One region of the Streptomyces sp. NPDC048420 genome, then DNA from elsewhere that is predicted to be linked to it. Evidence: riboswitches for the same ligand, from Rfam matches in the RefSeq annotation. Region 1 holds a riboswitch; the other holds the start of a gene.

What was found. A riboswitch is a leader RNA that binds a small molecule or an ion and turns the genes downstream of it on or off. The one in region 1 is predicted to bind S-adenosylmethionine.
Region 2: another riboswitch for S-adenosylmethionine. It lies ahead of AB0D34_RS16185 (aminotransferase class V-fold PLP-dependent enzyme); the one in region 1 lies ahead of thrC (threonine synthase).

The regions. Positions count from the first base shown of each region.
Region 1 is NZ_JBEZKG010000012.1:213,255-217,664, reverse strand. Features, by position in the region: gene AB0D34_RS23990 (trehalose-6-phosphate synthase) at 1-585, opposite strand, end outside; gene AB0D34_RS23985 (glucosyl-3-phosphoglycerate synthase) at 683-1,627, opposite strand; SAM riboswitch class I at 1,764-1,922, shown strand; gene thrC (threonine synthase) at 1,940-3,220, shown strand; gene AB0D34_RS23975 (MoaD/ThiS family protein) at 3,217-3,492, shown strand; gene AB0D34_RS23970 (cold-shock protein) at 3,936-4,142, shown strand.
Region 2 is NZ_JBEZKG010000008.1:162,882-167,291, forward strand. Features, by position in the region: gene AB0D34_RS16175 (cytochrome bc complex cytochrome b subunit) at 1-873, shown strand, start outside; gene trpD (anthranilate phosphoribosyltransferase) at 1,477-2,541, shown strand; SAM riboswitch class IV at 2,614-2,730, shown strand; gene AB0D34_RS16185 (aminotransferase class V-fold PLP-dependent enzyme) at 2,860-4,221, shown strand; gene AB0D34_RS16190 (serine/threonine-protein kinase) at 4,289-4,410, shown strand, end outside.

The DNA.
Region 1 (4,410 bases):
GCCCTCCAGGAGCTGGGTGCGGATGTCGTCGGGCAGCATCGTGAAGTAGTCCACCGGCGCCCACGGCGTGTGCGAGAAGTGGGCGATCCTGAGGTCCGGGCGCAGTTCGCGCAGCATCCCCGGCACCAGGCACAGGTGGTAGTCCTGCACCAGGACCGCCGCCCCCTCGGCCGCCTCCTCCGCGAGCGCTTGTGCGAAGGCGCGGTTGTACGTCTCGTACGACGCCCACTGCCGCCGGAACTCCGCGTCGAAGGCCGGCTCCAGCGGGGTCTGGTAGAGCAGGTGGTGGACGAACCAGAGCACCGAGTTCGCGATGCCGTTGTACGCGTCCGCGTGCACGTCGGCCGGAATGGCGAGCATTCGCACGCCGTCCTCGCCGACGCCCCGCCGGACCGCCTCGCGGTCACCGTCGGACAGCGCCGAGCACACCCACAGCGCGCCCGCGTCCGGTCCGATCGCCGACAGACCGGAGACGAGCCCGCCGCCGCCGCGCTTGGCGTTCAGCGAGCCGTCCTCGCCCACTTCGTAAGAGACCGGGCCGCGGTTGGATGCGACCAGCACGTGGGCGCTGTGCGAGGAAACCATGCCTCGACATCTAGCCCGGCACCCAACCGCTCAAACGTTCCCGTGGGTCACGGTCAGGTGTTCAGGAGTCCGGGTCGCGGTCAGGCGTTCAGGAGTCCTACGCGGCTTTCCTCTTCACGTACTCCGCGATCTCCACCATCGGCGGCCGCTCCTCCGTGTCCACCGAGTACGTCCGCGGCTCGAAGCCGTCCGCGCCCCGCTCGAACTGGGTCAGGGACGGGCGGATCATGTGGCCGCGGGCCAGCCTGAGCTGGGCCGTGCGGTAGATCGCCGCCGACATCCGGCCCAGCGCCTGGCCGTCCTGGTGGCGGTGCTTGCGGACCCCGACGTCGACCTGCGCGAGGGCGTTCAGGCCCACCAGGTGCAGGGCGTCGACCAGCATGCCGAGCTCGATGCCGTAGCCGACGGGGAACGGGAGCTGTTCGAGCAGGCTGCGGCGGGCCGCGTACTCGCCGCCCAGCGGCTGCACGAAACCGGCCAGCTGCGGCCAGTGCATGTTCAGCAGGGGCCGCGCCATCAGCTCGGTGACCCGGCCGCCCTGGCCGGCGGCGCCGCCCAGGGGACGGTCGTACATGCCCTTGACCAGGTCGACCCCGGGGTCGGTGAGCAGCGGGCCGACGATGCCGGAGACGAAGTCCGAGGAGAACTCCTTCAGGTCGGCGTCGATGAAGCAGACGATGTCCCCGGTGGTGGCGAGCAGGGAGCGCCACAGGACCTCGCCCTTGCCGGGCACGGCCGGGATGCGCGGGAGGATGTCGTCGCGGTGGACGACCCGGGCGCCTGCGGCGGCCGCCACTTCGGACGTACGGTCGGTGGATCCCGAGTCGACGACGACGATCTCGTCGACGAGCGGGACCTGCATCATGAGGTCATGACGGATCACGGCGACTATGTCACCGACCGTCTCCTCCTCGTTGAGGGCCGGCAGGACGACGCTGACGGTCCGGCCCGTGCTCCGCTTCGCCGCCATGATCTTGTGGAGCGGGCGATCGGTCACGGACCAGGAACGGGTGGCCAGCCAGCGCTCGACTTCGTTCAGCACAGTGGGCGGCTCCTTAGCGTGTGATCCATCTCGCGGTTCGGACGACTCCCTCAACTGTCCTTGTCGTCGGTTACAGTCTTGAACAACGCGGATGACCATCGCATGTCCAGGGTGGCCGCCGTTAACAACTTCATACCGCTCATCCAGAGGGGCAGAGGGATACGGCCCGATGAAGCCCCGGCAACCCTCCAGTCGGTTCTCGTAGCGATCGATGACGATCGTCTCCGCGAGGCTCCCGACTCGGGAAGGTGCCAAATCCGTCTCACGGCGAAGTGCGTCGTGAGGAAGATGAGGAGAAAGGGCCTCGCCTCCATGGCTGTGCAGACTGTTGCAAGCACCACGAACTCCGTCGACCTGGGTCCCGCCGCGGCGCTGAGCTGCCGCGAATGCGGCCACCGCGTCCCGCTCGGCCCGGTCTTCGCGTGCGAGGAGTGTTTCGGCCCGCTCGAGATCGCGTACGACTTCTCGGCCTACGAAACCGAGGAGCTCCGCAAGCAGATCGAGGCGGGACCCGCGAACATCTGGCGCTACGCCCCTTTGCTGCCCGTCCCCGCGGACGTGGCGACCAAGCCGAACATCAACCCCGGCTGGACCCAGCTCGTCAAGGCCGACAACCTCGCCCGTGAGCTCGGCGTGACCGGCGGCCTGTACATCAAGGACGACTCCGGCAACCCGACGCACTCCTTCAAGGACCGGGTCGTCGCGCAGGCCATCGAGGCCGCTCGCGCCTTCAACTTCACCACCCTCTCCTGCTCCTCCACCGGCAACCTCGCCGGCGCCGTGGGTGCCGCGGCCGCTCGCGCCGGGTTCCGCTCCTGCGTGTTCATCCCGCACGACCTGGAGCAGGGCAAGGTCGTCATGGCCGCGATCTACGGCGGCGAGCTCGTCGGCATCGAGGGCAACTACGACGACGTGAACCGCTTCTGCTCCGAGCTGATCGGCGACCCGGCCGGCGAGGGCTGGGGCTTCGTCAACGTCAACCTGCGGCCGTACTACGCGGAGGGCTCCAAGACCCTGGCGTACGAGATCTGCGAGCAGCTCGGCTGGCAGCTGCCCGACCAGCTCGTGGTCCCGATCGCCTCCGGTTCGCAGCTCACGAAGATCGACAAGGGTCTGCAGGAGCTGATCAAGCTCGGGCTCGTGGAGGACAGGCCGTACAAGATCTTCGGCGCGCAGGCGGAGGGGTGCTCGCCGGTGTCGGTGGCGTACAAGGCGGGCCATGACGTGGTCCGGCCCCAGAAGCCGAACACCATCGCCAAGTCCCTCGCCATCGGCAACCCGGCGGACGGTCCGTACGTCCTGGACATCGCGCGTCGTACCGGCGGTGCGGTGGAGGACGTCAACGACGAGCAGGTCGTCGACGCGATCAAGCTGCTGGCGCGGACCGAGGGGATCTTCGCGGAGACCGCGGGTGGCGTGACCGTGGGGGTGACCCGCAAGCTGATCGAGAACGGCATCCTCGACCCGACGAAGACCACGGTGGTGCTGAACACCGGCGACGGTCTCAAGACCCTGGATGCGGTGGCCGGTACCGGGCTCACCGCCACCATCCGTCCCAACCTGGACTCTTTCCGAGAGGCTGGCCTCGCATGAGCGTTTCCGTCCGTATCCCCACCATCCTGCGCACCTACACCGGTGGCCAGGCCGAGGTGCAGGCCGAGGGCGGGACCCTCGCCGAGGTCATCGCGGATCTGGAGAAGAACCACACGGGTATCGCCGCGCGCGTTCTCGACGACCAGGGCAAGCTGCGGCGGTTCGTGAATGTGTACGTGAACGACGACGATGTGCGGTTCGAGCAGGGGCTGGAGACGGCGACGCCCGACGGGGCCGGTGTCTCGATCATCCCGGCGGTCGCCGGCGGGTGACCGTATGACTGGTCATTACCTTCGGTAACAGTAATTACCGAGTGTTCATCCGATTGCCCCCTCCGTGAGAGAAGCGGAGGGGGCAATTCTCTATGGTTGAGCACGGTACAGTTGGGGAAGCTGCGGCTCTCTTCATGCCGCATGCATATGAGTTCCCGCTTCTCGGGCGATGAGAAGTAGCCAAAGTGTGCACGTCTTATGTGCCTTATGCGTCGTTTATGGGGCCCGACTTGCCCCGAATTCGGGCGAATTCTCGCTACATTCCGGACCCCTTCCGTCCAGAATTCTCGTCCGATTGACCTGTTGCAGACGGCAGTTGGACAGATACATTCAGCCGCGGTCGACGCGTTCCGGCGCACGCCCCCAACCATGTGGGGGGTGAGGTCTGACCCGGATCCGCGAAGTGCGGGTCCGTGCAAGGGCCAGTAATAGGGGAGTTAGGCATGGCTCAGGGCACCGTCAAGTGGTTCAACGCGGAGAAGGGGTACGGCTTCATCGCGGTCGACGGTGGTGCGGATGTATTCGTCCACTACAGCGCGATCCAGATGGACGGTTACCGCACCCTTGAAGAGGGCCAGCGGGTCGAGTTCGAGATCTCGCAGGGTCAGAAGGGGCCGCAGGCGGACATGGTCCGTCTCGCGACAGGCTGAAGCACGCGCCGGGTAACAACAGCGTCGTTCTTCGTTCTTCAATCGAAGGGCTCGTACCCCATGGGGAGTCATGGGTACGGGCCCTTCGGCATGTGCCTCCGGCGGTGGGGCCGGGGCTTGTGCGGGTGTTGGTTCGTTGTCTTGTGCGGGTTGGGTGGGGGCGGGCGCCCTTGCGCAGTTCCCCGCGCCCCTGAATGCCTGCGGCGGCCCCTGCCGGCTCGGTGGGGGCGCGTGCAGCGCGGTTCTGCCTGGTGGGTCGGTGCCGGAG
Region 2 (4,410 bases), on a different contig from region 1:
GTCGTCGGCATGCCGCTGCTGCCGGTCTACATGGCCAAGGCCGGAGGCTTCTTCTTCCTGGTCTTCGGTGTCATCGCGGCCATCGCGGCGATCGCCTCCATCAACCCGATCTGGGCGATGGGCCCCTACCGTCCCGACCAGGTGTCCACGGGCGCCCAGCCGGACTGGTACATGGGCTTCTCCGAGGGCCTGATCCGTGTCATGCCGGGCTGGGAGATCAACTTCTGGGGTCACACGCTCGTCCTGGGCGTGTTCATCCCGCTGGTCATCTTCCCGCTGGTCCTGGTCGCGATCGCCGTCTACCCGTTCATCGAGTCCTGGGTCACCGGCGACAAGCGCGAGCACCACATCCTGGACCGCCCGCGCAACGCGCCGACGCGTACCGCCTTCGGCGTCGCGTGGATCACCTGGTACATGGTGCTGCTGATCGGTGGTGGAAACGACCTCTGGGCCACCCACTTCCACCTGTCGATCAACGCCATCACCTGGTTCGTGCGGGTCGCGTTCTTCGTCGCCCCGGTCCTGGCGTTCGTCGCCACCAAGCGGATCTGCCTCGGCCTCCAGCGCCGCGACAAGGACAAGGTGCTGCACGGCCGCGAGTCCGGCATCATCAAGCGCCTGCCGCACGGTGAGTTCATCGAGGTGCACGAGCCGCTCAGCCAGGAGCAACTGCACACGCTCACGGCGCACGAGCAGTACGCGCCGGCCGCGATCGGCGCCACGGTCGACGAGAACGGCGTCGAGCGCAAGGTGAAGGGCTCCGAGAAGCTGCGCGCCAAGCTGAGCGAGGCGTACTACGGCGAGGAAGCCCAGATCGCCAAGCCGACCGTCGAGGAGTACAGGGAGATCACGAGCGGCCACGGCCACCACTGATCGCTGCGCTCGCCACGCGCGGTAGAAGGGCCCGTCCGACACACCGGACGGGCCCTTCGCCTTGCGCCGAGCAGCGAAGGAGGCTGTGGGGGCGGGTGTGGTGGCTGGACTTGAGGTGGCGGGGTGTGGGCATGCGGGCCGGGGTCGTCTTGCCGTGCTGTGCGTGGCCACGGTGGAGGGGTGCGGTGGGGGAGGCTGTGCGGGGCTGGGTGCGGCGGCTGAAAGGGCAGGTGCTGCATGCGGGCCGGGGACGCTTGTCGTGCGGTACGCGGTCACGGTGCGGGTCGGGTGTCGTGGCCGTACCCGAGGCGGGGAGGGGTGCGTGCGGAGTGCAGGTCGGGGGCTGTTGCCGTGCGGTGGGGGAGGCTGGACAGGGTCCGGTGTCACGGCCGTCTGCGTCGTGGAAGGGCGGTCCGGCGCCCGGGTGGGGTCTGTCGCTGTGCTGGTGTAGTCGAGGCGGGGGTGGCTGTGTGGGCTCGGGTCTGATGTGGCGCGTGCGCCGGAGGCGGGAGGGTTCCGTCCGAACACCGGACGGGGCCCTTTGCCGTGGCCTGGGCTGGATAGGGTGTGAGCACACTCTGCTACGACACCTGGAGCGGCCGTATGAGCGCTGTGACCCCCGCTGGAGGCGACACCGCGGCGGGCCGTTCCTGGCCCGCCCTGCTCAACGGCCTGCTGGACGGCCGTGACCTGTCCGCCGACGACACCGCGTGGGCGATGGACCTGATCATGCGCGGTGAGGCGACGGACGCGCAGATCGCCGGGTTCGCGGTGGCGCTGCGGGCCAAGGGCGAGACCGTCGAGGAGATCACCGGGCTCGTACGGACTATGTACGAGCACGCGAACGTGATCGAGGTGCCGGGGCGGACCGTCGACATCGTCGGCACCGGCGGCGACGGCGCGAAGACGGTGAACATCTCCACGATGTCCTCGATCGTCATCGCCGGCACCGGCGCGAAGGTCGTCAAGCACGGCAACCGGGCCGCCTCCTCCGCGTCCGGCGCCTCGGACGTCCTGGAGAAGCTCGGCGTCAACCTGGAGCTGACCCCGAAGCGGGTGGCCGAGGTGGCCGAGGAGGCCGGGATCACCTTCTGCTTCGCGATCAAGTTCCATCCGGCGCTGCGTCATGTGGCCGCCGCGCGAGGGCAGTTGGGCATCCGGACCACCTTCAACGCACTCGGTCCGCTGACCAACCCGGCGAAGGTGAAGGCACAGGCCGTGGGAGTCGCCGACCCCCGTCTGGCACCGCTCATCGCCGGTGTCCTGGCCGAGCGGGGCAACTCCTCCCTCGTCTTCCGCGGCGACGACGGTTTCGACGAACTGACCACGACGTCCACGTCCCGGGTGTGGGTCGTGCGGGACGGCAAGGTCACCGAGGAGAGCTTCGACCCACGGGACGTCGGCATCGAGCTGGTCCCCGTGGAGGCGCTGCGGGGCGCTGACCCCGCCTACAACGCCGACGTGGCACTGCGCCTGCTGAACGGCGAGACGGGCCCCGTGCGGGACGCCGTACTCCTGAACTCGGCGGCCGCGCTGGTGGCGTTGGACCCGGGCGTCGGGACCCTGGCCGAGCAGCTGCGGGCCGGGATGGACAAGGCCGCGGAGTCGATCGACTCCGGGTCGGCGAAGCGGACGCTGGAGCGCTGGGTGGCCGCGAGCAACGCATAGCAGGCGGTCGCGGTCCCGCAGTTCGGACACGAGTTGCGGGACCGCGATCACGTCACGTACGTTCCTGTACCAGGTCATGAGTGACAGTCATGAGGCCCCGGCCGACTGTCCGGCAACCCTCCGTCCGTGGCGGGGTGCCCCGGGTGAAGACCAGGCCGTGAGCAGCGAGGTTCACGGCAAGCGCGGGCCCCTCTCGAAACCAGGGGTCCTGGTCGTTCGAGGGAGTCTTCCGTGAGCAAGCGAATGCGATAGGGCCGCCGAGCCCCGCCTCCGCGCACCCATCTCACCTTCACCTTTCTTTTTTCACGGGAGTCCCCCATGTCTGTCTCCACCGCTGCCTCCGCCCAGACCATTTGTGCCCAGCTGCCCGTTCTGGGGCGAGATGTCACCGTCCCGCTCGTCACCGGCGGCGAGGTCACCTACGCGGCCCTCGACTACGCGGCCAGCGCCCCCGCCCTCCAGCGCGTCTGGGACGACGTGGCGGCCTACGCGCCCTACTACGGCAGCGTCCACCGCGGGGCCGGCTACCTCTCCCAGCTGTCGACCGACCTGTTCGAGAACGCCCGTAAGACCGTCACCGAGTTCCTCGACTGCCGGGACGACGACCAGCTGATCTTCACCCGGTCGACCACCGACTCGCTCAACCTCCTCGCCGCCGCCCTCCCCGCCGACTGCCAGGTCTTCGTCTTCGAGACCGAGCACCACGCGAGCCTGCTGCCCTGGCAGGACGCCCGCGTCACCTACCTCGACGCCCCGCGCAGCCCGCGCCAGGCCGTCGAGACGCTGGAGAAGGCCCTCGCCAGCCGGGACTCCCAGGGTCCGGCCCTGGTCTGCGTCACCGGCGCCTCCAACGTCACCGGCGAGTTGTGGCCGGTCCGCGAGCTGGCCGCCGCCGCCCACGCGCACGGCGCCCGGATCGTCCTGGACGCGGCCCAGCTGGCCCCGCACCACCCCTTGAGCGTCCGTGACCTCGACGTCGACTGGGTCGCCTTCTCCGGCCACAAGCTCTACGCCCCCTTCGGCTCCGGCGTCCTGGCCGGCCGTGCCGACTGGCTGAAGGCCGCCGACCCCTACCTCGCGGGCGGCGGCGCCAGCCGCAAGGTCACCCGGCGCGAGGACGGGGGCGTGGACGTGGAGTGGCACGAGAGCGCCGCCCGCCACGAGGCCGGGTCCCCCAACGTCATCGGCGCCTACTCGATCGCCTCCGCCTGCAAGGCCCTCAACGAGGCCGGCTTCGACAGCCTGGTGGCCCGCGAGCAGCACCTGATCGAGAAGGTCCGCCAGGGTCTCGCCACCGTCCCCGAGGTCCGCGTCCTGTCGCTCTTCGGCGACGACGCCCCCCGCGTCGGCGTGATCTCCTTCGTCGTCGAGGGCTGGAACAGCTCCCACTTCGCCGCCGCGCTCTCCGCCGAGTACGGCATCGGCGTCCGCGACGGCCTCTTCTGCGCCCACCCCCTCGTCCGCACCCTCCTCGGCAGCGAACCGCAGTCCCAGGGCGAGTGCGGCGCCCCCGAGGCGGCGCCCGGCGAGAAGTCCCTGAACGCGATCCGGGTGAGCTTCGGCGCGGGCACGCCGGACGAGCACGTCGAGCGGTTCGTGAAGGCCGTGCAGGAACTGGTCGCGGACGGTGCGAAGTGGACGTACCGCACCGAGGACGGCCGCTGCGTCCCGGCCGTCTGAGGTACGGGCGTCCGCCCCGCGTATACGCTCGCTCTCGGCAGCCGTACGGAGGCAGGGGGAGCACGGGGTGCAGGAGCTGCGCGAGACGGACCCGCGGACCATCGGGCCGTACGAGGTCCTGGGCAGACTCGGGTCCGGCGGGATGGGCGAGGTGTACCTCGCCGAGGCGCGGGGCGGGCTGCGGCTGGC